Streptantibioticus cattleyicolor NRRL 8057 = DSM 46488: one gene and its partner. The protein of the gene in region 2 interacts with the protein of the main gene of each other region in a pairwise test. Links are inferred from orthologs where the notes say so. Each region holds a gene or a part of one and is shown on either strand. Other genes may lie near its edges. The genes, in order: SCATT_RS17465 and rsfS.

Region 1 (15,080 bases), 2.2 Mb from region 2 along the record:
CTTCTCGCCGGCGTAGGCGACGACGTCCAGGGTCGACATGACCAGGCCCGCGCCGTTGCCGATGATGCCGACCTCGCCGTCGAGCTTGACGTAGTTGAGGCCCTTGGCCTTGGCGGCGGCCTCCAGCGGGTTGGCGGAAGCCTTGTCCTCCAGCTCGGCGTGGTCCGGCTGCCGGAAGGCGGCGTTGGCGTCCAGCGACACCTTGCCGTCGATCGCCAGCACCGTGCCGTCACCGGTCTTCGCCAGCGGGTTGACCTCGACCAGCAGGGCGTCTTCCTTGATGAAGACGGTCCACAGCTTCTTGAGGACCTCGGCGACCTGGTCGGCGACCTCGGCCGGGAACTTGGCGGCCTCGACGATCTCGCGGGCCTTGGCGTCGGTCACGCCCTCCTTGGCGTCCACCGGGACCTTGGCGAGCGCCTCCGGCTTGGTGGCGGCCACCTCCTCGATCTCCATGCCGCCCTCGACGGAGGCCATGGCGAGGAACGTCCGGTTGGCACGGTCCAGCAGGAACGAGACGTAGTACTCGTCCACGATGTCCGCGGTCTGGGCCAGCATCACCTTGTGGACCGTGTGGCCCTTGATGTCCATGCCCAGGATGGCGCCGGCCTTCTCCACCGCGTCGTCCGGGCCGTCGGCCAGCTTCACGCCGCCGGCCTTGCCGCGGCCACCGGTCTTGACCTGCGCCTTGACGACCACACGGCCGCCGAGACGCTCGGCAACCTCGCGCGCGGCCTCCGGCGTGTCGATGACTTCACCGCTCAGCACCGGTACATCGTGCTTGGCGAAGAGATCCCTCGCTTGGTACTCGAACAGGTCCACGCGCGTCCGTCCCTTTGCTTCTCTTAATCGCAGTCTGGTGATCGCGGGTTTTTTGTGTGCGCGGGCGTGCCGTGACCCAGTGGCTACGGCGTGGTGACGCGATCCGGGGAAGAGGGCGCACACGTCGTCCAAGTACGCGGCATGTCCGCATCGCAGGTTATCCCTGCCCGCTGCGAGGGTCTAAATCCAACGTCACACGAGCGCGGTGAGAACGGTCACAAACACCTGAGCGGGTGTGTCGCGCCCCTCTGTCGCGCCCCGGAGCGGCCGAAGGCCGGGCGGCCCGGAGTGGTGCGGGGGATGGCGGGGAACGCACCACGTCCGGACCGCCCGGCGGTCCATGGAGGCCCGGTCGGTCAGATGCCGAGGGCGCCGGTCGGCAGGGTCGGCAGGGCCGACAGGGAGCCGGTGCCCGGCAGCGACGGGACGCCGGTCGGCAGCGTCGGCAGCGAACCGGCCGCCTCCACCGGCGTCACCGCGACGCGCACCCCGTTCACCGTGGTGGTCGCGACCCGGACGGCCCCGTTGACGGCGCCGGCCACGGCGTTGTGCGCGAAGGGCAGGGTCTGGGCGACCACGCCCTGGGCGCATCCAGTGACCGCGCCGGTCAGCGGCCGGGCCTGCCGCACGACTCCGGTGGCGAACGGCCGGGCCTGCCCCGACTCGTCCCGCGCCACGCTGCCGGCACCGGCGACGGCGCCCCGGGCCACCGGGAGCGTCCCGGCGACGGCCTTCCTGGCGAGCGGGCCCGCCTTGGTCAGCGCGTCCAACCGGGTGCCGGCGGCGAGGATCCCGTTGGACAGATCGGTGGCGTCGCCCGGAGCCGGGACGGAGGGCGCGGACGGGACGGAGGGGACGGACGGCAGGCCCGAGGACGGCAGCGCGGGCCCGGCCGGGGCCGCGGGCACCGTACCGACGTGCTCGACCGCACCGGTCACGGCGCCGGCACCGACGCCGTGCGCCGCCTCGGCGAGCCGGCGCACGGACGGGACGGCGCCGGTCCGGTGGACGTTCCCGCCGGTCACCGGCCGCGCCGCCGTGGTCATCGGGTGCTCGACCGGTCCGCTGCCGGTCGGCGAACCGACGACGGGCAGCTTGTCCCGCACGGCGCCGACGGTGTGGGTGACGTTCACCGGGCCGGCGACGGAGGCCAGCCGGGCCGCCGTGCCGGTGACCTCGCCGGTGACCCGGCCGACGGCCTGGCCGGTGCCGGGCACCACGGGCAGCGTGGCCGCGTTGGCGGCGACGCTCCCGAGCGCCCACACCCCGGAAGCGGCGGCGACGACGACAACGGCACGGCGAATGCTCGTACGCATGAGGGGACCTTTTCTCTCTTCGGATTCTCTTCGGGACGTGTACGGCTCGGCCGGGCACGCGAGAGGAAACGGGGCGGCGCGACGCCTACGCCGGGCGCGCACTGTCGGATGCGGGCAACACGGCCCGTACACCGGTCAGTTGCGCGGAACGCGGGAACACGTACGGGGGCTCGACGGCCCGCCGGGGTCGCTCACGTCCACAGCCGGAGGCGTCCTGCCACGCCCGTGCCTCGCGCACCGGGCGTCGCCGTGGGACCGCCTAGTCGGGCTGGACGGAGACGTTCGCCGGCCGCTGGAGGGGCGACGAACCGTGCGCGGCGCGGATCGCGACCGCGTTCAACGGGAGCCGCGCGCCGGACGCGGGCAACGTGGCGTGGGCGCCACCGTCGTGGTGGACGCCGTCACTCTCGCCAGGGTGCTCCTGGTGTCCGGCGGGCGCCGCCGGAGCGTGCGCGGGCCGCCGGTGCGCCACCTGGACGCCGGTGTGCGCCCCGCTCACGGCGTACGCCGCGTGGCCGCCACCGGTCGTCGTCGGCGCAACGTCGGCCGCCGGAGACGCGGTACGCCGCGTGGCCGTGGCACCGCCGTGACCGGCACGGGAGCCCGCCACCACGTGGTGACCGCCGCCCGGCGCACCGGCCGACGGACCGGCCGCGACCGGCACGAGACGGCCGGCCACCTGCCGTACGGCACCGATGACCCGGCCCGGTTCCAACGCGTCGTCCAGCGTGCCGACCGGGCGGACCACCGCCATCCGCGCGACGTCACCGGGGACCCCGGTGGCGTCGAGGCCGGACCCACCGTCCACGGCACCCCGGGCCACGCCCGGGATCTCGCCGCGGTCCGCCGCCGAACTCGCTGCGGCGGCAAGGGCCTTGCCGGTGGCCGCCCGGTGCGGCGTGGTGGACCGCGCCGCGGTGTGCGCGCCGGGAACACCCGGCACCCTCGGTGTGTCGGCGTGCGCCCTGCCCGCGAAGAGGAAGGCGACCGCCAGGAATCCGCCGAGCAGCATCGTCACCCGCAGCGCGCGCCGCACCGCGACCGTGGTGCGCGACGGCACGACGGCGGCAGGCAGGGCATGAGCCACGGATGACAAGGTGGGGGGACCTTCCCGTACGGATCGACACACGTTCCGGGTGACGGATGGATCCTCGCACGGCCGACCGGGGGCACCGCAACCCCCCTTCCCGCCTTGCCACCGTTACGGCGCCTTATGCCTGATGCGACGCCATGTCGGGTATCGGCAACGGCCGTTTCTCGATCGCCGCCGCCATCACCTCCGGGAACAGGTCGGGCGTGCAGGCGAACACCGGCACCCCCAACGCGGCCAGCGCCGCCGCGTTCCGCCGGTCGTACGCGGGCGCGCCCTCGTCGGAGAGCGCCGGCAGCACCACGAACCGCACCCCCGCCCCCGTCATCGCCGCCACCCGGCGCAGCATCTCCTCCCGTATGCCGCCCTCGAACAGGTCGCTGATGAGCACCACCACCGTCTCGGCGGGACGGCCGATCAGCGACTGGCAGTGGGCGAGCGCCCGGTTGATGTCCGTACCGCCACCGAGGCGCACGCCGAAGAGCACGTCGACCGGGTCGTCGAGCTGGTCGGTGAGGTCGGCGACGGCGGTGTCGAAGACCACCAGCCGGGTGGCGACCGACCGCATCGAGGCGAGCACGGCGCCGAAGACCGACGCGTACACCACCGACGCCGCCATCGAGCCCGACTGGTCGACGCAGAGCACCACCTCCTTGCGCACCCCGCGCGCCGCCCGCCCGTGGCCCACCAGCCGCTCCGGCACCACCGTGCGGTGCTCGGGCAGGTAGGTGCCGAGGTTGGCGCGTATCGTCCGGTGCCAGTCGATGTCGCGGTGGCGGGGCCGTGCCACCCGCGCCGAGCGGTCGAGCGCCCCGCCCAGCACGGCCCGGGTGCGGCCCGCCAGCCGCGCCTCCAGCTCCCGCACCACCTTGCCCACCACCAGCCGCGCGGTGCGCCGGGTGGTCTCCGGCATCGCGTGGTGCAACGAGACCAGGGTGCCGACCAGGTGCACGTCGGCCTCGACCGCCTCCAGCATCTCCGGCTCCAGCAACAGCGCGGACAGCCCGAGCCGGTCGATGGCGTCCCGCTGCATCACCTGGACCACGGAGGCCGGGAAGTACCGGCGGACGTCACCGAGCCAGCGGGCCACCCGGGGCGCCGAGGCCCCGAGCCCGGCTCCCCGGTCGCCCGGCGGCCCGCCGGCCTCCTGCGGCCCGCCGTACAACGCCGCCAGCGTCCGGTCCATCTCCGCGTCCCGCCCGGTGAGCAGCCGCCCCGTGCCGTCCGCCGCGCCCCCGCCGAGCACCATCCGCCAGCGCCGCAGCCGCTCCCCGTCCACGGTCTCCTCCGCCGCCCCGCTCACGCCGTCACCCCCTCCTCCCGGTGTCCCAACAGCAGCCGCAGCACCGGCAGTACGGCGTCGGCGCGGGCCGCGTCCAGCTCAGGGGCGAACCCCGGCAGGCCCTCCGCCGGCCCGGCCGCGCGCGCCGCGCCGCCGCCGGTGCCGCGGCGCACCAGCTCCCCCACCGACCGCCGCACCCCGGCCTCGAACCGCCCGAACGTCCGCCGTACCAGCGGCAGCACGTCGGTGAACGCCTCCTTCGGGACCGCCGTCAGCCACCGGTCGACCAGGCCCAGCAGCCGTTCGTCGTGGACCAGGAGCATGCCGCCGTCGGCCAGGAAGCCGTCGATCAAGGCCGCCGCGTCACGGTGCGGGGTGCCGGGCGACAGGGCCAGGGCCATCAGCCGTTCCGCCTCCGGCGCGGTGAGCCTCCCGTCGTCCAGCAGCAGGCGGACCGCCCGGCCGCGGATCAGCCCGGAGACCGCCGCGTCCCGCCGGGCCAGCACGCCGAGCGTGGCCGCCCACCGCTCCCCCGGCCCGGCACCGCCGAGCAGCCCGACCGCCGCGTGCACCGCGTCCAGGTGCCCGCGCATCACCGTGGCCCCCGACTCGTCCAGCCCCGCGCAGGCCGGCGGCAGCCCCACGCACACCCGCAGCGCGATCCCCTCGGCGACCTCCCGCAACGCCGCCGCGTCGGTGTCCCGCACGTCCCCGTAGCGCACCGAGCGCACCAACGCGGGCAGCGCCTGGGCCAGTTGGGAGACGTCCGTGTCGAGCGCCGCCTTGTCGGCGAGGGCCCGTGTCACCGTGCGCAGCGCCTCCGGCAGCCCGGCCGGCAGGCAGCGTTCGGCGAGCGCGGTGACCTCGGCGAGGGTGGCCGCCGACCCCGCCGCGTCCTGCGTCTTCGCGGTCGCCGCGGCCCGTACCGTGGTGCCCCACACGCCCGCCTCGGCCACCCGCACCGCCGACTCCGGCTCCCAGCGCAGCCGCCAGCTCTCCCGGAACGTGCCCGTGCCGCCGGTGCGGGACGTATCCGGGTGCCCCCAGTCGACGCCGAGCAGGGCGAGCCGGTGCAGCAGCCGGCTGCGCCGCGCGTCGGTGTCGTTGCGCAGATCGAGGTCGAGCCGGCGCTCGGCCGCCTCCGGACGCAGCCTCAACGCCCTTTGCAGTCGGGCGAGGTCGCGGGCGAGCGGCACCGCCGGCGCCTCGGGCGGCACCTGGCCCAGCGCCTCGCCGACCACCAGCCGCTCCCGCACGAGCGCCAGCGGCACCTCGGACCCCTCGCACAGCACCGCCCGCGCCGCGTCCAGGCTCTCCGCCAGCCCCGCCAACGGGCGCCCGCGCAGCGCCGCGAGCGTCTCCGCCAGCCGCACCGCCTCGATCACGTGCGCCGTGGAGACCGGCAGGTCCTCCTCCCGCAACAGCCCGGCCACCGTGGTCAGCCACCCCGCGAGCACGGCGCCCGGCTCCCGCCCCGCGTGCCGGAACAGATGCGCGTACCACCCCGGGGAGTCGATCCCGGCGCCGTAACCGCTGCTCCGGGTCAGCCGCCGATGGGTCCACGGCACCCAGGTGATCGCGGCCCGCACCTTCGGCAGCCCCCGCACCGCCTGCCGGTCGGCGGTCACCGGACGCGCCCGGGCCAGCGCCGGTACGTGCCACGCCCCGCAGACCACCGCCGCGTGCCCGAACTCCCGCACCGCCTCCCGGATCCGCAGCCGCATGTGGGCCTCCCGGGCGGCCTCCACACCCCCCGGGTCCCCCTCCCCCGGCGACCCCCGCAGCACCGTCATCGCCTCGGCCACCGCCGCGAACGCCGCCGTGACGTCACCGTCCCCCGCCCGGTGCTCCACCGCGTCCTCCCACCAGCGCTCCGGGTCGTCGTACCCGGCGGTGCGGGCCAGCACGGCGAGCGGGTCCGCCCGTACGCCGTCCTCCTCCGGCGGCGCCTGCCGCAACGCCAGGGTGTGCGCGGCCGGCAGGTCGATGAAGCGCACCGGAACCCGCCGCTCCACCGCCCAGCGGATCGCCTGCCACTCCGGTGAGAACTCCGCGAACGGCCAGAACGCCGCCACCGCCGGGTCGTCCACCGCGTGCGCCAGCAACGCCACCGGTGGCCGCATGCCCTCCGCCCCGGCCAGCTCCACCACCGCGTCCGCCTCGCGCGGCCCCTCGACCAGCACCACCGCCGGCCGGTGGCGTTCCAGCGCCGCCCGCACCCCGCGCGCCGACCCGGGCCCGTGGTGGCGCACCCCGAGCAGCAACGGGGAGCCGGCCGGGGCGGGCGGCGGGTCCGCGGGGCGCGTCCGGGCGGTCATGCCGACGTCACCTCCCGGCACGCCCGGTAGAAGTCCTGCCAGCCCTCCCGCTCCCGCACCACCGACTCCAGGTATTCCCGCCAGACCAGCCGGTCGGCCGCCGGGTCGCGGACCACCGCGCCGAGCATCCCCGCCGCGATGTCCGCGGGGCGCAGCACACCGTCGCCGAAGTGGGCCGCCAGGGCGAGGCCACCGGTGACCACGGAGATGGCCTCGGCGGTGGAGAGCGTGCCGGAGGGCGACTTGACCCGGGTGCGCCCGTCGGCGGTGACCCCTTCGCGCAGCTCGCGGAAGACGGTGACGACGCGCCGGATCTCGTCCGCCCCCTCCGGCACCGGCGGCAGGTCGATGCCGCGGCCGATCTGCGCGACCCGGCGGGTGACGATGGAGACCTCCTCCTCGACGGTTGCGGGCAGTGGCAGGACCACGGTGTTGAACCGCCGGCGCAGGGCGCTGGACAGCTCGTTGACCCCGCGGTCGCGGTCGTTGGCGGTGGCGATCAGGTTGAACCCGCGCACCGCCATCACCTCCTCGCCCAACTCCGGTATCGGCAGTGTCTTCTCGGAGAGCACAGTGATCAGCGTGTCCTGCACGTCGGCGGGGATCCGGGTCAGCTCCTCGACGCGCGCGAGCCGGCCGTCGGCCATGGCCCGCATGACCGGTCCCGGTACCAGGGCCTTCCGGGACGGGCCTTCGGCCAGCAACTGGGCGTAGTTCCAGCCGTAGCGGATCGCCTCCTCCGGGGTGCCCGCGGTGCCCTGCACCAGCAGCGTGGAGTCACCGCTGACCGCCGCCGCGAGGTGTTCGGAGACCCACGTCTTGGCGGTGCCGGGCACGCCGAGCAGCAGCAGCGCCCGGTCGGTGGCGAGCGTGCTGACGGCCACCTCGACGACGCGCCGGGGACCGGTGTACTTCGGGGTGATCACGGTGCCGTCCGGCAGCGTGCCGCCGAGCAGGTACTTCGCCACGGCCCAGGGCGACAGGTTCCAGCGCGGCGGACGCGGCCGGTCGTCGGCGGCGGCGAGCGCCTTCAGCTCCTCGGCGAAGGCGTCCTCGGCGTGTGGCCGCAGGGCCTGTTCGGTCATGGCTCCCCCAGCGAGAACGAGTGGACGGAACGCGGATCGGAAGTGGCAATGGAGACGGTTCGCGGTCACGGGATACGGCGGCGGACGGCCGACTCCCTCGCGGGCGGCGGCACTTCACCGGCGGCACGGCACGATTCGGCGGACATGGCGCAAGCACGGCCGCGTTCCGCCCGACCCCTGCGGACCGCGGATGCCATCCACCTTGCACCACGCCACTGACAATCGCCCTGCCCGCCAATGTCCTTGCAGGTCAGGGCAGTTGCCGGGGCCATTGTCAGTGGCCGCTCGTAGCGTGAGGGGCATGGAGGAGACCCCATCGCGGTGGCCGGTGGAGCGGGTGCTCGCGCTCGCTCCCGACGCCGCCTCACGCACCGTGGGCGACCGGCTCGGGAAGCCGGGGCCCTGGTCCGGCACGGGTTGGTCGCCACCGTCGGACGACCGGGCGCCCGGGGCCGGCGGCACGGTGTGGGGACGGTGCGCGGACGGCTCCGGCCCGCCGTACGAGACCGTCGCCGACCTGTCCGGACCGGCGTTCCACTGCACGTGCCGCAGCCGCGAGGCACCGTGCGAACACGCCCTCGCCCTGCTGTCGCTGTGGGCGCGCGACGCCGGTACGGACGTCCCCGCCGCCGAACCACCCGAATGGGTGACACCATGGCTCGCCGCCCGCCCGGAGCCCCGCCCCGCCGGCCCCCGTACGGCCCGCGCCGATCCGCAGGCCGCCCGCCGCCGCGCCGAACGGCGGGCCCACCGGGTCGCCGCGGGCGCCGCCGAGCTGGAACAGCGCCTCGCCGACCGGCTGCGCGCCGGACTGGCCGCGCCCGACGCCCGGGACGGCCGCGTCTGGGACGAGATCGCCGCCCGCATGGTCGACGCCCAGGCGCCCGGACTCGCCGCCCGGGTACGGGAGTTGGCCGCCATACCGCACACCGGCACCGAGTGGCCCTCCCGGATGCTGGAGGAGAGCGGCCTGCTCCACCTCCTCGCCCGCGGCTGTCTGCGTGGCGACGCGCTGCCCGGGCCGCTGGCCGCCACCGTCCGGTCCCGCGTCGGCTTCACCGTCGAGGCGGCCGGGCTGCTCGCCGGCCGCACCGTGCGCGACCGCTGGCTCGTCCTCGCCCAGCACGACTCGGGCGACGAACGGCTGACGACCCGCCGGATCTGGCTGCACGGCCTGGACGGCGAACGCCCCGCCCTGCTGCTCTCCTACGGCGCCCGGGGCCGCCCGCCCGAGGTGTCGCTGCCGGTCGGCGCGGTGCTCGACGCCGAACTCGCCTACCACCCCGGCGCGATACGGCTGCGCGCCGCCCTCGGCCCACGCCACGGCGCCCCGGGCCCCGGCCCGGTACCCCCCGGCATCGGGGTGGAGGCGGCGCTGGACGCGTACGGGGAGGCGGTGCGTGCCGATCCGTGGCTGGAGGAGTGGCCGGTGGTGCTGGCCGGTGTGGTCCCGGTGCCGTGCGAGACCGGCTGGCAGCTGGCCGACGCGGGCGGCGCCTGGGCGCTCCCGGTGGACCGCCGCCGGATCGGCCGGCCCTCCCTGTGGCGACTGCCCGCCGTCTCCGGCGGCGATCCGGTCACCGTCTTCGGCACCCTGGGCCACCACGGCTTCGCCCCGCTGACCACCTGGGTGGCCCACGACCCGGCACGTCCCGAGGCGGTGGCGCTGTGACCGGCCGCGAACGCGCCCCGGCGCCGGCCACGCCCTCCTGGGCCGAGCTGGTCTCCGCCGCGCTCGTCGGCACCGACCGGCGGATACCCGCGGGGTTGGCCGCCGGGGCGGACGATCCGGCGGTGGCGCTGCTGGACGCGGCGGCGGTGGCCGCGGTGCGGCGGCGGGCCGGGGCGCGTCCGGTGCGCGCGGCCGTACGACCGCGGCCCGCCGTCCGGGACACCCGGCCGGTGGTGCCGCAGGCCGCCCGGGGCAGGCTCGCGGCGCTGCTGAGCGAACGGTCCGGCGCCGGTCCGTCCGCCGGCCGCCGCGGCACCGCGCCCAGCCTCGGCGAACTGCTGCCGCAGTGGCTGGCGGCGGCCAACGCGTACGGCTACCGCGCCCCCGAGGAAGCGCTGCCCGCGCTGCTGGACGCCGCCCGGGCCCGTACCGACCTGCGCCCCGACGCGCTCACCCTCGCCGGACCACGGGCCCTGTGGCTGGCCGAGCTCAACCCCGACTGGCGGTTCGCGCTGCGCGCCGCCAACCGCAGCGCCGCCGGGGACGCCGCCGCCGACCCGCGGGCCACCCGGCGACTGTGGGAGGAAGGGCTCTTCGCCGAACGCGTCGCCCTGCTCAGCGGGTTGCGCACCACCGACCCGGCGGCCGGCCTCGCCCTGCTGCGCACCACCTGGCAGCGGGAACGCGCCGAGGACCGGCTGATGTTCGCCGACTCGCTGCGCACCGGGCTGAGCCTGGCCGACGAGGACTTCCTGGAGCAGGCGCTCGCCGACCGCAGCCGCACCGTACGCGCCACCGCGGCCGAGCTGCTGGCCGCCCTGCCCGGCTCGGCGCTGGCCGCCCGGATGGGCGAACGGGCGGTGCGCTGCGTCTTCCTGCGCCACGGCGCGAGCGGTCCGCACATAGCCGTGGCCGCGCCGCATGCCTGCGACGCGGCGATGGAACGTGACGGGGTGAGCCCCGTTCCGCCGTCCGGCCGCGGCGAACGCGCCTGGTGGTTCGGGCAGTTGGTGGAGGCGGCGCCGCTGGCGGTGTGGACCCGGGTCTTCGGCGGACTGCGCCCGGAGGAGATCACCGCGCTGCCGGTGGACGACGACTGGCAGCCGGATCTGCACGCCGCCTGGTGCCGGGCGGCGGTACGGCAGCGCGACCCCGGCTGGGCGCGGGCACTGCTCGGGCCGCCGCCCGGCCCGGCGGGCGTGGTCGCCTCGATGGGCGACCCGGCCAAGCTGCTGTCGGTCCTGCCGGAGGACGAACGGGCGGCATGGGTCGCCCGCTTCATCGACTCCCACGGGCTCTCCGAGGCGTTCCAGATGCTCGGCGCCTGCGCGGTGCCGTGGGCCGAACCGCTGGGCCGCGCCGTGGTCGACGCCCTCGAGATCGCCCGCGAGGCGGGCAGCTACCCGTGGAGCTTCAGCGGCGTCATGGGCCTGGCCGAACGCTGCCTCGACCCCGCCCAGGCCAACCGCCTGACCCCCCTGACCGCCACCCCCGAAGACCCCCCCGACGGCTCCCCCGGCGCCACCGCCTACTGGACCGAAGCCTTCCAACGCCTCGTCAGCACCCTCCGCCTCCGCGCGGCGATGCTCTCCGAACTCGCCCCTCCACCCGCCCCGAGCTGAGCCCCGGGCGGGGCGGGGCCGACGGAGCCGGTCAGGGGCGAGCCAACGCCACCCCGGCGGGCTGAGCCCCCGGACCCAGCAAGCCGGGCGCACCCATGCAGACCGGGCGACCCCAAACGGGCGCGGCCCGAGCCGGACGCGACGGGCCCAGCAGTCCGGGCGAAGCCGAACGGGGCAGCGTCACGCGGCCCAGCCAAGCCGCCGGGCGGAAACCGGACAGGGGCGGAGCCACGCCAGGCCAGGTGCGGCCGAACAGGGGCCCCCGCCCCGGACGGGGCGGGACTCGTCGCTCGCCGGGCCGCATCGGGGTGCGGCCCGGTGGGGTCACGCTTCGGCGGGCTGGCGGACGTTGGCGCGGACCCAGTCGACCACGTCGCCGGTGGTGGTGCCGGGGGTGAAGATCGCGGCGACGCCGAGTTCCTTCAGCGGCGGGATGTCGGCCTCGGGGATGATGCCGCCGCCGAAGACCTGGATGTCGCGGGCGTCGCGCTCGGTGAGGAGTTCCAGGACCTTGGCGAAGAGCGTCATGTGGGCGCCGGACAGGATGGACATGCCGATCGCGTCGGCGTCCTCCTGGATCGCGGTGTCCACGATCTGCTCGGGGGTCTGGTGGAGGCCGGTGTAGATGACCTCCATGCCCGCGTCGCGCAGCGCCCGCGCGATGACCTTGGCCCCGCGATCGTGGCCGTCGAGACCCGGCTTGGCCACCACCACGCGGATCGGACCGGACACACCCATCACTGCCTCCATGCCGTGCCATCGCTGCTGTCGGGCGTAAGCGTGAACGAACGTTATCGCCAGCATCGCGCAGACGGCAGTTTCACGGGAGTCAGGGAGGGGGAAATCACACGTGGGACACGTTCGTAAGACGTTCGGCCCACCACCGCGTACCTCCACCGCTCCGCCGAGCGGCGCGTGGTCGTACCCGGGGCGCGCGGGCCGTACGTGATCCCGGAAAAGCCCCGGCCGGGCCGCCTCGCCGCCCTGCCGCCGTGCCGTGGGACGCACGGCGTCGTGCACGGCGGCCCGGCCGCCCCGTGGCCGCCCGGGACGGCACCGGACGACGCCGGACGACGCCGGCCCCGCACACGTCAGCACTCGCACGGCCGCCCACCGGGGCATACTGGCCGCGCTGTCCACCCGTGAGCCGCGACGGGGAGGTAGTCATGGGCGCGTCGACCGCCACCGGATCCGTCACCGCACCGCTGTCCGGGGTGCTCGCCGACGCCCTGCCCCGGTACGGCGCCGTACTGCGCGCGCTCGGGCTCGAACTCGCGGTCATCGCCGGGCATGTGCTGCTCTACCCCACCGGGCTGCGCCAGGAGCCGTTACCCCTCGCGCCCGGGTCCGCCGCGTCCACGGCCGTCGAGGCCGCCGCGACCGTACCGTTCACCGCCCGCCGGCCCGCCCGCCGCGCCGCCGTGCCGCGGGCCGCCGCCGACGCCCGGCCGCCCGTCCTCCTCCTGCACGGCTTCGTCGACAACCGTTCGATCTTCCTGCCGCTCCGCCGCAGCCTGCGCCGGCACGGCTGGCAGCGGGTGCACGCGGTCAACTACTCGCCGCTGACCCCCGACATACGGCAGGCCGCGGCCGTGCTCGGCCGGCAGGTGGAGTCGCTGTGCGAGCAGTCCGGGCACGCCCGGATCGACATCGTGGGGCACAGTCTCGGCGGGCTGATAGCGCGGTACTACGTGCAACGGCTCGGCGGGGACGCCCGGGTCCGCACCCTGGTCACCCTCGGCACCCCGCACAACGGCACCCGCGTCGCGCCGTTCGCCGACACCCACCCCATCGTGCGGCAGATGCGCCCCGGCTCCGAACTCCTGGCCGAACTCGCCGAACCCGCGCCCGGTTGCGCCACCCGCTTCATCGCCTTCTGGAGTGATCTCGACCGGATCATGGTCCCCGCCGAGACCGCCCGGCTCGACCACCCGGACCTGACCGCCGGCGACGTCCCCGTGCACGCCGTCGGACACCTGTCGCTGCTGTTCAGCCGCCGGATCGCGGCCGGGGTGCGGGAGGCGTTGCAGCACGCCGAGGAGGCCGCCGGGACCGCCGACGCCGCCTGATTCGACCGCGCTTCCCTCGCGCGCCTGCCCGAAAACACGCCGAGATTGTCGCCGTCCGGTAACGGGGGATAGAGTCCCGGGCAATTCCCGTGCTGCCGAGGCGAAAGAGACGTTGGGCGGTGGACGATCGTCACCCGTCGGGGCTCACCGGAGCGAGCGCCGACCACAGCACCTACGGCTACGGGTACGGGTACGGGTACGACGGGTACGCGACGAACACGTACCACGGCCTCGCCACCGCCTACGGCACGCCCTACGACCCCTGGGCCGACACCTTCGGCCACCATGTATACGGCGGGTACGAGGAGCACACCGCATACCCCGCGCCCGACGGCGGCTGCGAACCGTACGGCGGGACGCACGCGTACACCGTGCCGGACCACCTCTTCGCGGACCACCCCTACGGCGGCCACGCGCGGACGGCCTTCCTCCCGGAGGAGGTCACCGAGGAGACCCTCGCCGCGGAATCCCTCGGCGACGACTACCGCACCGACGACTTCCGCACCGACGGCTTGCGCACCGAAGACCTCCACACCGCGCAGCCCCCCGCCACCGGGTCCGCCGTCCCCGGTGCCCCGCGGGCCGGCCGGCGTCGCCGGGGCGGGCGGCCGGGGCGGGCGGCGCGGTCCACGGCGGCGGTGAAGCGCTCCGCGATGCTCACCATCGCCGTGCCGTCGGTCGCCGTCATGGGCGTGGCGGCGGCGGCCGTGACCAGCGTGGCCGCCGAACAGGACGCCGCGCCGGCGGCCCAGGCCGCGCCCGACGCGCCCGTCCCCGTCGTCCAGACCCGGTTCGACCAGCAGCTCTCCGGGCTGACCCGGAACGCCGACGACTTCGCGGCCCGCGCCGGACGGGCCCAGCAGCGGCTCGACCTCAAGCAGCGGCAGGCCGCCGAGGCCAAGCGCAAGGAGGAGGAAGCCAGGCGCAAGGAGGCGCTGCGCCCCAAGTTCGCGCTGCCGGTCACCCAGCGCGGGCTGAGCGCCTACTTCGGCCAGTCCGGCGAGCACTGGATGTCGGTGCACACCGGGATCGACTTCCCGGTCTCCGAGGGCACCCCCGTCATGGCCGTCACCGACGGCACCGTGCGCACCCAGTGGAACCCGGCCTACGGCAACATGGCCATGGTGACGGCGCCCGACGGCACCGAGACCTGGTACTGCCACCTGTCGGGCACCCGCATCCGGGGCGGACGGGTGCAGGCCGGGACGGTCATCGCCTACTCCGGCAACACCGGCAACACCACGGGCCCGCATCTGCACTTCGAGGTGCGGCCGGGCGGCGGCGCCCCGGTGGACCCGCTGCCCTGGCTGCTGGAGCACGGCATCGACCCGCGCTGAGGCGGCGCCGCTACAGCTTCTCCACCGGCGCGTACCGCAGCAGCAGCCGCTTCGGCTTCTCCTCGCCGAAGTCCACCGTCGCCTCGGCGTTGTCACCGCTGCCCTTGACGGAGACCACGGTGCCCAGGCCGAAGGTGTCGTGGGTGACCCGGTCGCCCACCGAGAGCGCGACCACCGGCCGCTCCTTGGCCCGGCGGGTGGCGAAGCCGGAGGGGCCCGCCTTGGCGCCGCCGCCCCGGCCGGAGCCGAGCACCGAGGAGGCGCTGGAGACCAGGGCCGAGGGCGTCGAGCCGCCGGTGCGCTTCCAGTGGAGCAGCTTCTCCGGGATCTCCTCCAGGAAGCGCGACGGCGGGTTGTACGAGGGCTGGCCCCAGGCGCTGCGCATCGCCGACCGCGTCACGTACAGCCGCTCGCGGGCCCGGGTGATGCCCACGTAGGCGAGGCGGCGCTCCTCCTCCAGCTCCTTG
Region 2 (15,047 bases):
CGTACGACATCGCGGCGGCCGTGGTCCCCGACCTGGACGCGGCGGTGGCCCACATCCGCCGCTGGACCTCCGGGCACACCGAGGCGATCGTCACCCGCGACCAGGCGGCGGCCCGCCGTTTCGTCTCACTGGTGGACTCCACCGCCGTCATGGTGAACGCCTCCACGCGGTTCACCGACGGCGGCCAGTTCGGCTTCGGCGCCGAGATCGGCATCTCCACCCAGAAGCTGCACGCCCGCGGCCCGATGGGGCTGCCGGAGCTGACCAGCACCAAGTACGTCGTCACCGGGGACGGCCACATCCGCTGACCGGCCGCGGATTTCCGCCGCCGACTGCCCAAGGGGGCGCCGCCGGGCTTACTCTGGACGGGTGTCTGAGGGTGAGGACGGCAGGCCGTTCCCCGACGGTGACGACCACGGCGACGCGGACGACGAGTTCGCCTCCGTGGTCTTCGACGAGGCGTTCGTCCGGGCCGCCCCGGCCCATGAACCCACCGCGCGGGAACGGCGGCTGGCGGCGGCCCAGGCCCGCGCCGAGGCCGACGCCGCCCGGGCCCGTAGCGTGGGCGGCGGTGACGACGACGAGCCGCCGCGGTTCGACGACGGCTTCGGCTTCGACGGCTACCACCGACGCGACGTCAGCGACGAGGACGAGCTGGGGCTGTGGGCCGGGCCGTACCGCCACCGCGGGCACTACGGCGCCCACACCCGCTGGCACCGCACCATCGCCTGGGTGCTCGCCCTGGTGATGGGCGTCGGCGTGGTGGCGCTCAGCTTCGCCGCCGTCTACCGCGGGGCCGGCGGCGTCGGCCGGCAGCCCGCCCCGCCACCCGCCAGCGGCCCGTCCACGGTGCCCCGTCCGGCCGTGAAGGCGCCCTCTTCGGCGACACCCTGACAAACATTCAGAAGATGACTGGTAGCAGGGCGTTTACCACGGGCGAGCGGGACCTACTCTTGTCGTATGACCGGGCGTGGAGACCCTCCGGAGGGGACACCCCAGGGCGTCCCGGGGGGCGGTGACGACGAATACCGATCCGTCGTGTTCGACGAATCGTTCGTCCGGGCTGCCCGGATACAGGAGTTCTCGGCCCGGGAACGGCTCAGCGGCACGGCCCGGGCGGTACGCACCCGGCCGCCGTGGTCGCGGGCGGCCGGCAACCCGCAGGCGTTCGCCCTGCTGCTGCTGATGGTGCTGGCCTTCGGCACCGCGGTCTACCTGGGGCTGCGCCACCCGTACCGGGGGACCGCGGCGCCCGACGTGGACCCGGCGCGCATCACCCTGGTGCGCCTCGCCCCGCAGGGCGTGGTGGCCGCCGCCCCGGGCGCCTCCGCGCGCTACCCGGTCGGCGCCGACGCCGTCACCCTGCCCGACCCCAGGGCCACCGCCCACTTCTCCTCCACCCAGGTGTTCCAGGCGCTCGTGCTGGCCAAGGAGTACGTGGTGGCCTCCTCGGTCCGCCCGGACGCGCTCACCGGCGGGGACGTACGGCAGGTGCGGGCGCTCCTCGACCCCGGACAGCTCGACCAGTTCGACCGCAGCCTGGCCCGCCCGGCCGACGACGGCCAGCACGCGGCCACCGGCTGGCTGGTGCGCTTCGACCCAACCCGCGTCGCGCTGGCCGACCCGGCGGTACGGGTGCGCGGCACCGTCACCGTCCACGAACGCGGTGACCAGGGGCTGGAGGTCGTCACCGACCACACGCTGGAGTACACCGTGCGGGCCGCCGACGCGCGGTCCGCTCCCGCCTCGCTGTTCACCGTCCGCCGCCAGTTGCGCCTGTACTTCGACGAGGAGGACCTGCGGGAACGCCGGCTCCAGCTCCAGCAGGCCGCGGTGGAGGCGGGTCCGCTGGCCTGCGGGGTGGACGCGGCCGGCTACTTCCGTCCGCTGCTGGCCGGGCAGAGCGCCCCCTCGGGGCCGGGGATCGACCCGCAGGACCACGCCGTCCCGATAGCGTCCGGCTGCGGCCTGCTGCGCGCCGCCCCCACCCCGCACCCGTCCGCGAGCCACCCGAGGCCCCCGGCGCGCCGCTAGGCCCTGTCGTCCTCGCGGCCCTCGCGGTCGCCGCCGGGACGGCCGCCGGAGAAGCGGTCCCACAGCTTGCCGCCGAGGTCGCCGGCGCCGGAGGACAGGTCGCGCAACAGGCCCATCAGCGGGTCCTTGCTGGTGCGCACCGATTCGGCGTAGTGGTTCGCCGACTCGCGGAAGGAGTCGTAGACCGAGGTGCCGTCGTCGTCGGTGCGCCGCGGGTAGTGGCCGTCCATGATCCGCTGGTACTCGCGGCTGCCCGCCCACTTCTTCAGCTCGGCGGCGCGCACCGTGGTGAACGGGTGGGAACGCGGCAGCACGTTCATGATCTTCAGCACCGAGTCCCGCAGGTCGCCGCCGGCCTCGTACTCCTCGGCCTGCGCCAGGAACGCGTCGACGTTCATCTCGTGCAGGTGGTTGCCGCCGGCCAGCTTCATCAGCCCGCGCATCGAGGCGTGCGGGTCCTGGCCGACCAGCAGCCCGGCGCGGTCGGCGGACAGCTCCGACTTGCGGAACCACTCGCGCAGCGCGGTGACGATCGCCATCACCGCCACGTTGCCCAGCGGGATCCACGCCACCCGCAGCGCGAGGTTGGTCAGGAAGAGCAGGATGGTGCGGTAGACGGCGTGGCCGGAGAGCGCGTGGCCCACCTCGTGGCCGACCACCGCCCGCATCTCCTCCGCGTCCAGCAGCTCCACCAGACCGGTGGAGACCACCACGATCGGCTCGTCCAGCCCGATGCACATCGCGGTGGGCCGCGGGTCCTGCGTGACGTACATCGGCGGGACCTTCGGCAGGTCCAGGATGTAGCAGGCGTCCCGCAGCATGTCGTTCAGATGCGGGAACTGCTGGTCGCCGACGCGTACCGAGTCGGAGAGGAACAGCAGCCGTAGCGAGCGCTCCGGCAGCAGCCCGCTGAGCGCCTTGAGCACGGTGTCGAACCCGGTCAGCTTGCGCAGCGCGACCAGCGCCGAGCGGTCGGCCGGGTGCTCGTAGGCCCGGGAGGAGATCCCCGGGAAGCGGGTGCGGTCACGGCCGGGCACCCCGGCCCCGGAATCGTTCGGCACGGTCATCGGTCCTCATCCCCTGGGTAGCCGTCACGTGCTCGTCCCTGCGCACACCCCACCTTAGGACGCGCGGCCGGACGGGCTTACGCTGAAGGACATGCACATCCCCGCGATGCACGGTGCCGCCGTGCTCCTCGCCGACACGGCGCCGGTCACCTCGCACCTGCTGCCGATCGTCATCGTCGTCTCCGTGCTCGGCATCGCCTTCCTCGCGTGGTTCCTGCTGCGCGGGTACGGCGACAAGGACTGACGGCCAGTAACGTACGTACCCGGCGCACCGGAGCGGCACGTACCGAAGTGCCGGACGTGCGGCCCCTGCCTGGGGTTCCGCGCGCCCCGCACGTACCATGTGGCACGAGTTTCCAGTGAGCTGACTCGACCACGAACGACCGACCGCAAGGGGTCCTGCCGACCATGACCGCACACTTTCCGACCGCCGTGGCCACGCTGGCCGAGGGCGGCAACCACGAGAGTCTCAACCCGTACCTGACCGGCGGCGGCGCGCTCTTCGTGCTGTTGCTGCTGCTGTGGATCACCACCCGGTTCAACCGGGACCGCTGAGCCGGGTCGGCCCGCCCAGGGACGCCAAGTAGGGTGTGCTCGCATGGGAGAGCAGGCAGCGTCCGTGCGCCCCTCCGGAATCGATGTCGGCGGAGGGGCCGGGCCGGTGAAGAAACGACTCGGTGTGATGGGCGGCACGTTCGACCCGATCCACCACGGCCACCTGGTGGCCGCCAGCGAGGTGGCGAGCCTCTTCCACCTCGACGAGGTGGTCTTCGTCCCCACCGGTGAGCCGTGGCAGAAGGAGCACCGCACGGTCTCCCCGGCGGAGGACCGCTATCTGATGACGGTCATCGCCACCGCCTCCAACCCGCAGTTCTCGGTCAGCCGGATCGACATCGACCGCGGCGGCCCCACCTACACCCTCGACACGCTGCGCGACCTGCGGGCCCAGCACGGCGACGTGGACCTGTTCTTCATCACCGGCGCCGACGCGCTCGGCCAGATCTTCTCCTGGCGCCACGCCTCCGAGCTGTTCCAGTTCGCCCACTTCATCGGCGTCACCCGGCCCGGTCACCCGCTGACCGACCCCGGGGTGCCGGCCGGCGGCGTCTCCCTGGTCGAGGTCCCGGCGCTGGCGATCTCCTCCACCGACTGCCGCCAGCGGGTGGCCCAGGGCGAGCCGGTGTGGTACCTGGTGCCGGACGGCGTGGTGCGCTACATCAACAAACGGAAGCTGTACCGGGAAGCCGGATAGCCCTTTTCCTCGATCGGATCTGGAGGGACGCCGGTGAGTGACGCACACCCCGGACAGCGTTGGACCGAGGACGAGCAGCGGGCCGCGTACGCCCGACAGCCGTACGGGGGCCACCCGGGCCCGGACCCCTACGCCCAGGGCCCGGCCGAGGGGTACGACCCGTACGCCGCCGGGTACGGCACCGCCGCGGCGCCGCAGCCCGGCGCGGACGGCGGCGACCCGGCGCCCGGACAGCCCGGCTACCCGCACCAGCAGGCCCCCCAGGGGTACGTCCCCCACCAGTACGCCCCGCCCGGGCAGTCCCCGTACGGCTACTCCTACGATTCGTACGACCCGTACCAGCAGCAGCCCGAACAGCCGTACCAGCAGTCCGACGCCTACGGCGGCCAGCAGCAGTACCAGCAGCCGTACCAGCAGGGCTACGACGGCTACGGACAGGTGCCCCGGCCCCGCCAGGAGGCCGCGCCCGGGCAGCCCGCGGACCACCACCAGCCGCCCGAGGAGCCGGCGCACCCCGGACCGGCCGAGGACGACGAGGGCTTCCACACCGAGCAGTTCGCCTTCATCGACGAGGAGGACGAGCAGGCCGAGGACGTCATCGACTGGCTGAAGTTCACCGAGTCGCGCACCGAGCGCCGCGACGAACGCAAACGGCGCGGACGCAAGCGGCTGATCGCCCTCGCCGTGGTCGCCGTGCTGGCGGTCGGCGGCGGCGTGACCTACCTGTGGCAGGCCGGCAAGCTGCCCGGCACCGGCACCTCCGGCACCGGGAAGACCGCCGCGAGCGGGGCGCAGAAGCGCGACGTGATCGTGGTCCACCTGCGCCAGGTGGACAGCAACGACAGCTCCACCGCGCTGCTGGTCGGCAACGAGACCACCGGCAAGGGGTCCACCGTGCTGCTGCCCGGCTCGCTGGCGGTCACCACCGACAGCGGCACCACCACGCTGGCCAAGTCCGTGGTGGACGACGGCGCCGGCCCCACCCGGGACGCGCTCGGCACCCTGCTCGGCGCCGACATCAAGGGCACCTGGCGGCTGGACACCCCGTACCTGGAGATCCTGGTGGAGTCGGTCGGCGGGATCACCCTGGACGCCGACGCCACCGTCAAGGGCGGCGGGAAGACCCTGGTCACCCCGGGCAAGGGCAAGGAACTCAACGGGCAGGCGGCGGTCGCCTACGCCACCTACCGCGCCCCCGGCGAGCCCCAGACCAAGCAGCTCGCCCGGTTCGGCCAGGTGATGCAGGCGGTGCTGACCAAGCTGCCCAGCGACGCGGCCACCGCCACCAAGATCGTCGACAGCCTCGGCGCCATCCCCGACCCGTCGCTCACCGACAGCCAGCTCGGCGCCACCCTCGCCCACCTGGCCGACGAGGCCAAGGGCGGCGACTACGCCACCACGCTGCTGCCCGTCCAGCCCGACGGCACCCTCAGCCCCCAGGCCACCGACGGCGTGGTCAAGGACGTCCTCGGCGGCACGGTCAAGAACAGCGACCCCAGCGGCACCCCGCGGATCTCGGTGCGCAACGCCACCGGCGACACCGCCGCGGCCAACACCGCCCAGGCCGCCGTGGTCAACTCCGGCTACACCTACCTCGACGGCGGCACCGCCCCCCGGCAGTCCGCCTCCCAGGTGATCTACTCCTCCGCCGCCCGGGCCGCCACCGCCCGGGAGCTGGCCAAGACCCTCGGACTGCCCGCCTCCGCGGTCACCAAGGGCAACGGCGCCGGCAACGCGGACATCACCGTGGTGCTCGGAGCCGACTACCACAAGAGCTGACCCGGACCGGGTACCGGAAACTCCTGGTGGGCATGTCAGCCGGACATGAGACCCTGGAGAGGTACCCGTACCCGACCGGAAAGCATGGCTTGTGACCGCCACGGACCGCTCGATCGAGCTGATCACCGCCGCCGCCCAGGCGGCGGCCGACAAGCTCGCGCACGACATCATCGCCTACGACGTCAGCGACGTGCTGTCGATCACCGACGCCTTCCTGCTCGCCTCGGCGCCCAACGACCGGCAGGTCAAGGCGATCGTGGACGAGGTCGAGGAACGCCTGCTCAAGGAGTTGGGCGCCAAGCCGGTGCGCCGCGAGGGCGAGCGCGACGGCCGCTGGGTGCTGCTCGACTACGTCGACATCGTGGTGCACGTCCAGCACTCCGAGGAGCGGGTCTTCTACGCCCTGGAGCGGCTGTGGAAGGACTGCCCGGAGATCGGGCTGCCCGAGGACGCCCTGGCCACCCGCGGCAAGGGCGCCGAGTACGCGGCCCGGCAGGCCGCCGAGGCGGACGGGGGCCCGAGCTGAACGCGTCCGGTGACCTTGCCGGGCCGCGCCCCGACGGGGGGCGCGGCCGGCGCATCGTGTTGTGGCGGCACGGCCAGACCGCCTGGAACCTGGAGCGCCGCTTCCAGGGCACCACGGACATCCCGCTGACCGCGACCGGGGTGGCCCAGGCCCGCCGCGCGGCCCGGCTGCTCGCGGCGCTGAGGCCGGACGCGATCATCGCCTCCGACCTCAGCCGCGCCGCCCGTACCGCCGCCGAGCTGAGCGCCCTCACCGGCCTGGAGGCCACCTGCTACGAGGATCTGCGGGAGACCTACGCCGGGGTGTGGCAGGGGCTGACCCACGAGGAGATCCTGGAGCGCCACCGCGAGCAGTACCTGGCGTGGAAGCGCGGGGAGCCGGTGCGGCGCGGCGGCGGCGAGCTGGAGACCGAGGTCGCCGACCGGGCGGCCCCGGTGGTGCTGCGCGCCGCCGACAAGCTGCCGGACGGCGGCACGCTGGTGGTGGTCAGCCACGGCGGTGCCATCCGCACCACCATCGGCCGGCTGACCGGGCTGCCGCCGGCGCACTGGGAGGCGCTGGGCGGGCTGTCGAACTGCTGCTGGTCGGTGCTGGGCGAGGGCGCCCGCGGCTGGCGGCTGCTGGAGCACAACGCCGGCACGCTGCCCGCACCGGTGCTCGGCGAGGACGACTGACGGCCGGCCCGACCGCGATTTCGCGTTCGGGCAGGTCACCCGCTAAGCTCTTACTCGTTCGCAGCGAGAACCGCCGGGAACACCAGGGGCTATAGCTCAGTTGGTAGAGCGCTTGCATGGCATGCAAGAGGTCAAGGGTTCAATTCCCTTTAGCTCCACAGTCCGGGAAGATCCCGTCCCCTCAGGGGGACGGGATCTTCTCTTTGCGTTCCTTGCGGGCCAGCGCCTCCGACAGGGTGACGCGGTGGTGCGGGCAGTGCGTGATCAGCGGGTCGGACAGGGCCCGCAGCCGCGCCAGGCCCTGCCGGCTCTCCTCGTCGGCCGGGGCGTAGACCACGATCCGGTGCTCGGGCAGGCCGTCGATGGACAACGAGGTCGTCACCATCCGCAGCTCGCCCACCGAGGCGGTGCGCACCAGCTTGATCTGCGACCCGGGCGGGGCCACGTCACCACTGGCCCACATCTGCGCGAACGAGGCGCTGGCCCGGGTCAGCCGGGCGACGAACGTCTCCCAGGCCGGCTCGCCCACGTGCCGCCCGTAGGCCGCCCGCAGCTGAGCCACCATGCGCGGCAGCTCCTCGTGCGGGTTGAGCAGCGCCGCGCAGCACTCGGGCATGGTGAACAGCCGCCACAGCACGTTGCGTTCGGGCCGGTCGGACAGGTGGGTGCCGGGCCACACGTCCAGGTACGCGGTGTTGCACGCGCGGATGTCGTAGCGGGCGTTGTAGACCACGGCGGGCAGCGGGTCGAGGGCGTCCAGCACGGTCCGCACCTGCTCGGACAGGCCCTCCTCGTCGCGGACCGCCTCGGCCACGAACGGCACCCCGGCCAGCCGGTACAGGTGCTCCTGCTCGGTCGCGTCCAGCCGCAGCACCCGGCCCACCGCGTCCAGCACCTGGACGCTGGCGTTGATCGGCCGCCCCTGCTCCAGCCACGTGTACCAGGTGACCCCGACCCCGGCGAGCTGGGCGACCTCCTCGCGGCGCAGTCCGGGGGTGCGGCGGCGCAGCCCCGGGGCGAGGCCGACGTCCTGCGGGGTGACGCGGGCCCGGCGGCTGCGCAGGAAGGCGGCGAGTTCGGTACGGCGCACCGCCCGCGCGTCGGTCGTCCGTCCCTCGGCCGTGGTCCCTCGCGTCGCCCCCATGGTGCGCCATCGTGCCGTGCCGCACGGCGGGCTGCCAGGTGCTGCTGGTACCAGCATCGGCGGGCTCTCACCACGGGTACCGGGCGCCCCGGACCGTGGAGGCCATGAACCCCACCACCCTCACCCGTGCCCCCTCCGCCGGCTCCGGTACGCGTCCGGCGGCCGGGCGCCGGGCCACCCCGCCCCGTCCGGGGTGGCTGCTGGCGATCGTGCTGACCGGGCAGTTCATGGCGCTGCTCGACGCGTTCATCGTCAACGTGGCCGCCCCCACCATCCGCTCCGACCTGCACGCCTCCGGCGCCGGGCTGCAACTGGTGGTGGCCGGCTACACCATCGCCTACGCGGTGCTGCTGATCACCGGGGCCCGGCTCGGCGACCGGTTCGGCCACCGCGCGGCGTTCCTGGGCGGCCTCGCGGTCTTCACCGGCGCCTCGCTGGCGTGCGGACTGGCCGCCGGCACCGGGCAGTTGATCGCCTTCCGGCTGGTGCAGGGGGCCGGCTCGGCGCTGATGCTGCCGCAGGTGCTCAGCCTGATCCAGCGCACCTACCAGGGGGCGCGGCGGGCCCGGGCGCTCAGCGCGTTCTCCGCGGTGATCGCCTCCGGCGCGGTGGTCGGCCAGGTGGCCGGCGGACTGCTGGTCGACGCCGACCTGTTCGGCACCGGCTGGCGCCCGGTCTTCCTGGTCAACGTGCCGATCGGGGTGGCGCTGCTGGCCGCCGGCCCCCGGCTGATCCCCCGGGACCGGCGCGGACGCGACCGGGCGCCGCGTCCGCTGGACGTCCCCGGGCTGCTCACCCTGGGGGCAGCGGTGACCACGCTGACGGTGCCGCTGGTGCTGGGGCGGGAGTACGGCTGGCCGGCCTGGACGTGGGGGTCGCTGGCGGTGAGCGCGGTCTGCTTCGGGGCGTTCGCGGTGGCCGAGACGCGGCTGGCCCGGCGGGGCGGGGCGCCGCTGATCTCCGGCCGGGTGCTGCGGGCGCCGGGGATGCCGGTGGCGGTGGCCCGGATCGGGCTGACCATGGCGGCCAACGCGGCGTTCCTGCTCACCTTCGCGCTCCACTTCCAGGGCGGGCTGGGGTACCGTCCGGCGCACGCGGGGCTGCTCTTCGCCCCGACCGCGGTGGCCTTCGGCGCCTTCAGCCTCAACTGGGGCCGTCTGCCGGGGCGTTGGCATCCGTGGCTGGCCCCGGCGGGCGCGCTGGCGGCGGCCGTGGCGTGTCTGCTGAGCGGGTTCGCGCTGCGCGGCGGTGGCGGGGGAGGCCCGCTGCTCCATGGTGCGCTGGTGCTGCTGGGGCTGGGCATGGGCGGCGCGTACAGCCCGACGCTCACCCGGGCACTGGCCACCGTGCGTACCGAGGACGCGGCCGACGCCAGCGGGCTGCTGGTCACCGTCACCCAGCTCGGCCAGCTCATCGGCGTCGCCACGTTCGGCTCGCTCTACCTGGAGCTGGCCCCCGGCACCGGGACGCACGGCGCCGCGGCCGGGTCGGCGCACGCGCTGGCGGTCACCACGGTGGCGCTGGCGGTGGTGCTGGCCGCGGTGGCGGCGGCTGGGACGGGACGGCGCCGCAGGTGAGCGGAACGGCTCACCGCCGCGGCGTGGTGCGCAGCGCCGCCGTGGTCCGGACGGCGGCGACGGCCAGGAAGGCCAGGCCCAGCAGCGGATAGAGCGCGGAGCAGGCCATCTGGCCGGGGTTCTGGTGGAGTTCGGGGCGGAACGGCCCGGTGTGCGGCACCGCCCACAGCAGGAACGAGCAGAACAGCACGGCCGTCACCGCGGCCCCCGCCGCCCACCGCCGGTCACCGAGCCGTACCGCCTCACCGGCGAGCACGATCACCATCGGCACGCACCACACCCAGTGGTGCGACCACGACACCGGGCTGACCAGCAGCGCGGTCACCGCGCAGGAGCACGCCGCCCAGGCCCGTCCGGCGGGCAGCCGCCGCCCGGCCAGCGCGGCGCCGACCGCCACCGCCAGCCCGGCCGCCCCGACCACGGCCGCCGTGACCGCCCACACCGTGCCCGGGTCGCCGGTGTGCAGCAGTCGGGCGACCACGCCGCGCAGCGACTGGTTGGCGGTCTCCTCGGCGTGGCCGGCCCGGTCGGCGGCGAAGAGCGTGCCGCTCCAGAAGCGCCGCGAGTCCCGGGGGAGCGCCAGCGCGGCCAGCGCCACGGTGGCCGCGAAGGCGAGCGCCGCCACGGCCGCGCGGCGCAGCGCCGGGTTCCACACCGGCCGCCCCCCGCGCAGCCGCCGTACCCCCAGCACCACCCCGGTCAGCGCCAGGAGGACCGCGAAGAGCGCCGGGGTGAGCTTGATCCCGGCGGCCACGCCGATGCCCACCCCGGCCCAGCGGTGGCCGGACCGGCGGGTCAGGTCCCACAGCACCAGGGCGGCGAGCAGCAGGTTAATCTGGCCGTACCGCAACGTGGTCCACACCGGCTCGCACCACACGGCGGCGGCGGCCGTCCAGCAGACCGCGGCGGCGCGCGGCATCCGGCGCGGCAGGCCGGCCAGCCGCAGCGACAGGTGGACCACGGCGACCAGCAGCCCGAGGTTGGCGGCGGTGGCCAGCGCCCGTACCGCACCCTCGCCGAACCAGGTCAGCGGCACGAACAGCAGCGCGGCGAACGGCGGATAGGTGGCCGGCAGGTTGGCCTCGGTGGCCACCATGGCGTACAGCTCGCCGCCGGTGCGCACCGTCCACCCCTCGGCGCGGTAGACCCGCAGGTCGATCATGGAGACGTGGAGCAGGACCTGGGCGGCCCAGCAGACGGCGAACGAGATCAGGCAGACCGCCAGGGCCACCGCGGTGGGCCGCCGTGCCATCAGCCCCGCCAGGGGTCGGCGGCGGTCATGGGCGGGCGGCTCGCTCACGGCGGTCACGGAGTGGGCTCCTGGGGTCGGCGGACCGGGCGCGGACGGCACCGTGGGCCCGGGGATCACTGACGGCACGGAAGGCCGACAGTACCCGGCCGCCCCGCCCGGCAGCAGGGCCGCCGCCGCCCGGTGATCTCCCGCGGCCGGCGGTCACCGGCCGATTTGGCGAACCACCCCCCTGGCCGTGTAATGTTTGGGACGTCGCCGGGGGAACCCGGCGGAGCGGAACAAGGGGCTATAGCTCAGTTGGTAGAGCGCTTGCATGGCATGCAAGAGGTCAAGGGTTCAATTCCCTTTAGCTCCACAGTGAACGGGCCATCCGAGAGGGTGGCCCGTTTTGTGTTGTATGTCGCAGCACGTTGGTTGCCGCGGCGCGTTGTACGGCGCGGTGCGTTGACCGTCGCGGCGTGTCACGCGTCACGGTCGCGCCTTCGCGCCGCTCTTGCCGTCGATTCGGCCAACTCCCCGCGCTTTACGTGCACTTGACCATTTCTTGAAGTAATCATGTCCCTGACGTGAGCAGATCAGGGCCAGAGTTTCGCTTTGTGGTGCGCGGCTCACCGTTATCCGGTGATCGCGCTCCGCATCATGCGACATTTCGTATCGCTGGGGGTTCCATGAAGCTTGACCGTCACAGAACTCGCGCCGGGCTGGCGGCGGCGGCGACCTTGCCGCTGGTGGCCGGTGCTCTGGCGCTGGGCATACCTTCGGCCCAGGCCGCCCCGCACGACCGGCTGGTGCTGACCACCACCAAGCCGCTGTGGGCAACGCCCCGGGCCGACCACGGTTCCGCCGCCGCCTCGACCACCGTCCACGCCCGGGTCTACCTGGCCGGCCGCGACGCCAAGGGCCTCGCCGCCTACGCCCAGGCCGTCTCCGACCCGAAGTCCCCGCTGTACGGCAAGTACCTGACCGCCAAGCAGGCCCAGGCCCGCTTCGGTGCCACGCCGCAGCAGATCGCCGACGTCACCCGCTGGCTGAAGTCCGCCGGCCTCACCGTGACCGCGACCACCCAGCACTACGTGGCCGTCAGCGGCGACAAGGCCGCCGTCCAGCGCGCCTTCGGCACCGACCTGCACAACTACACCAAGGACGGCCGCGTCTACCACGCGCCGGCCAAGGCGGCCTCCGTGCCCGCCTCGGTGGCCGACGCCGTGCTCACCGTCTCCGGCCTGGACAACGCGCCCAAGCTGGCCCGCCACGACAACACCACCGACGCCGCCACCTCGGCCGCCCGGCCGTCCGGCGCCACCCCCGGCGACACGCTGCCGCCGCCCGAGGCCGTCTTCAAGAACGCCGGTCCGTTCTCCACGTACTACGGCTCGAAGACCAACAGCAGCCTGCCCTCCTCCTACGGCGTCAAGGCCCCCTACGCGGTGCACGGCTACACCGGCAAGCAGCTGCGCGCCGCCTACGGCGCCGGCAAGTGGACCGGCAAGGGCGTCACCATCGCCATCACCGACGCCTACGCCTCGCCCTACATAGCCAAGGACGCGGCCGAGTACGCCAAGCGCAACGGCGACGCCCCCTACAGGCCGGGGCAGTTCGGCCAGGTCCTCCCCGGCGCCTACAACAGCATCGACTCCTGCAAGGCGGCCGGCTGGTACGGCGAGGAGACCCTCGACGTCGAGGCGGTGCACGCGGTGGCCCCGGCCGCCCGCATCACCTACGTCGGCGCCGCCTCCTGCGGTGACTCCGACCTGATGGACGCGCTCACCAAGGTCGTCGACAACCGGCTCGCCGACATCGTCTCCAACTCCTGGGGCGACGTCGAGGCCAACGAGACCCCCGACGTGGCCACCGCCTACGACCACATCTTCCAGCAGGGCGCGGTCGAGGGCATCGGCTTCTACTTCTCCTCCGGCGACAACGGTGACGAGGTCGCCAACACCGGCACCAAGCAGGTGGACACCCCCGCCAACTCCGCGTGGGTCACCGCGGTCGGCGGCACCTCGCTCGCCGTCGGCAAGGGGAACAAGTACCTGTGGGAGACCGGCTGGGGCACCTACAAGGCGACCCTGTCCAAGGACGGCCAGAGCTGGGACAACTTCCCCGGCGCCTACACCTCCGGCGCGGGCGGCGGCACCAGCAGGACCGTCGACCAGCCGTTCTACCAGCGCGGTGTCGTCCCTGACGCGCTCAGCAAGCAGGACGGCCCGGCGCCCAAGCGCGTCGTCCCGGACATCGCGGCCATCGCCGACCCGAACACCGGCTTCCTGGTCGGCCAGTCGCAGACCTTCCCGGACAAGTCGGTCAAGTACAGCGAGTACCGCATCGGCGGCACCTCGCTGGCCGCTCCGGTGATCTCCGCCATCCAGGCCCTCGCCCAGCAGGCCCGCGGCGGCGTGCCGATCGGCTTCGCCAACCCCGGCATCTACGACCGGTACGGCACCGCCGCCTACCACGACGTCACCGACCACCCGCTCGGCCAGGGCCAGGGCCTCGGCGTGATCCGGATGGACTACGCCAACGGCATCGACGCCTCCGGCGGCCTGCTGACCTCGCTGCGCAGCCTGGGCAAGGACAGCTCGCTGAACGCCACCGTCGGCTACGACAACGTCACCGGCGTCGGCACCCCGGCGGCCGGCTACGTCAACAGCTACGTGCCGCGCCGTCACTGACGGTACCCACCGGGTGGCACACCCGGCGCGAGGGCCCGTACCGGGATGTCCGGTGCGGGCCCTTCCCGCCCTGGGGTACCCTGACCCCATGCGTGCCGTGCGCCTTCTGCTTAGCAGGCCGCACTGACCTTCCGAACATGTCAGTGCGGCGTCCCCTCCTGTGCGAGGGGATTTTTCGTTATCCGGGGAGGCAGGCCGGGCGTACGCCTGTCATGACATCGATGGAGCTTCGAGGGACATGAGCGAGACCACCCCTGCCGCCGAGGCGGCAGCGCCGCACCGCTACACCGCCGCCATGGCCGCACAGATCGAGGCCCGCTGGCAGGACCTCTGGGAGCGGGAGGGCACCTTCCAGGCCCCCAACCCCGGCGGCGGTGACCTCGGCGGGCCGGCAGAGGTCGTCGAGCGCCCCAAGAAGTTCTTCATGGACATGTTCCCGTACCCCTCCGGTGCCGGGCTCCACGTCGGCCACCCGCTGGGCTACATCGCCACCGATGTCTACGCCCGCTACCACCGGATGACCGGCCACAACGTGCTGCACACCCTGGGCTTCGACGCCTTCGGCCTGCCCGCCGAGCAGTACGCCGTGCAGACCGGCACCCACCCCCGGATCACCACCGAGGCCAACATCACCACCATGCGCCGCCAGTTGCGCCGCCTGGGCCTCGGTCACGACCAGCGCCGTTCCTTCGCCACCATCGACCCGGCGTACTACCGCTGGACCCAGTGGATCTTCCTCCAGATCTTCAACTCCTGGTACGACCCCCAGGCGAAGAAGGCCCGCCCCATCGACGAGCTGGTCGAGCAGTTCGCCTCCGGCGCCCGCCCCACCCCGGACGGCCGGCCCTGGGACGAGCTGACCGCCGTCGAACGCGCCGACGTCCTGGGCGAGTACCGGCTGGCCTACGCCTCCGAGTCGCCGGTCAACTGGTGCCCGGGGCTCGGCACCGTCCTGGCCAACGAGGAGGTCACCGCCGACGGCCGCTCCGAACGCGGCAACTTCCCGGTCTTCAAGGCCAAGCTGCGCCAGTGGATGATGCGCATCACCGCCTACGCCGACCGGCTGCTGG

The links.
Region 1: the proteins of rsfS (region 2) and SCATT_RS17465 interact in binary tests that used the Escherichia coli proteins (3 or more experiments, as listed by UniProt). The link is inferred for Streptantibioticus cattleyicolor NRRL 8057 = DSM 46488 from one-to-one orthologs.

The regions. Positions count from the first base shown.
Region 1 is NC_017586.1:3,964,563-3,979,642, reverse strand. What follows is about bases 5,870-8,630. They hold SCATT_RS17465 (ATP-binding protein), read right to left. Parts: upstream 7,914-8,630; coding sequence 6,825-7,913; downstream 5,870-6,824. Other genes in these bases: SCATT_RS17460 (hypothetical protein), read left to right, coding at 8,215-8,630; SCATT_RS17470 (DUF5682 family protein), read right to left, coding at 5,870-6,828. Outside these bases: sucC (ADP-forming succinate--CoA ligase subunit beta), read right to left, coding at 1-822; SCATT_RS17485 (hypothetical protein), read right to left, coding at 1,179-2,138; SCATT_RS17480 (hypothetical protein), read right to left, coding at 2,398-3,225; SCATT_RS17475 (VWA domain-containing protein), read right to left, coding at 3,350-4,477; more of SCATT_RS17470, read right to left, coding at 4,528-5,869; more of SCATT_RS17460, read left to right, coding at 8,631-9,585; SCATT_RS17455 (DUF5691 domain-containing protein), read left to right, coding at 9,582-11,207; SCATT_RS17450 (cobalamin B12-binding domain-containing protein), read right to left, coding at 11,532-11,945; SCATT_RS17445 (lipase family alpha/beta hydrolase), read left to right, coding at 12,374-13,276; DNA helicase PcrA, read right to left, coding at 14,624-15,080.
Region 2 is NC_017586.1:1,743,953-1,758,999, reverse strand. What follows is about bases 5,213-7,940. They hold rsfS (ribosome silencing factor), read left to right. Parts: upstream 5,213-6,223; coding sequence 6,224-6,658; downstream 6,659-7,940. Other genes in these bases: SCATT_RS07535 (helix-turn-helix transcriptional regulator), read right to left, coding at 7,514-7,940; SCATT_RS07545 (histidine phosphatase family protein), read left to right, coding at 6,715-7,332; SCATT_RS07555 (LCP family protein), read left to right, coding at 5,213-6,132. Also shown: SCATT_RS07580 (glutamate-5-semialdehyde dehydrogenase), read left to right, coding at 1-308; SCATT_RS07575 (SCO2584 family spore wall biosynthesis protein), read left to right, coding at 370-894; SCATT_RS07570 (SCO2583 family membrane protein), read left to right, coding at 961-2,034; SCATT_RS07565 (M48 family metallopeptidase), read right to left, coding at 2,031-3,101; SCATT_RS38485 (hypothetical protein), read left to right, coding at 3,193-3,345; SCATT_RS38920 (hypothetical protein), read left to right, coding at 3,510-3,656; nadD (nicotinate-nucleotide adenylyltransferase), read left to right, coding at 3,700-4,353; more of SCATT_RS07555, read left to right, coding at 4,387-5,212; more of SCATT_RS07535, read right to left, coding at 7,941-8,476; SCATT_RS07530 (MFS transporter), read left to right, coding at 8,581-10,053; SCATT_RS07525 (glycosyltransferase 87 family protein), read right to left, coding at 10,064-11,362; SCATT_RS07515 (S53 family peptidase), read left to right, coding at 11,974-13,977; leuS (leucine--tRNA ligase), read left to right, coding at 14,216-15,047. UniProt on the Escherichia coli protein: Functions as a ribosomal silencing factor. Interacts with ribosomal protein uL14 (rplN), blocking formation of intersubunit bridge B8.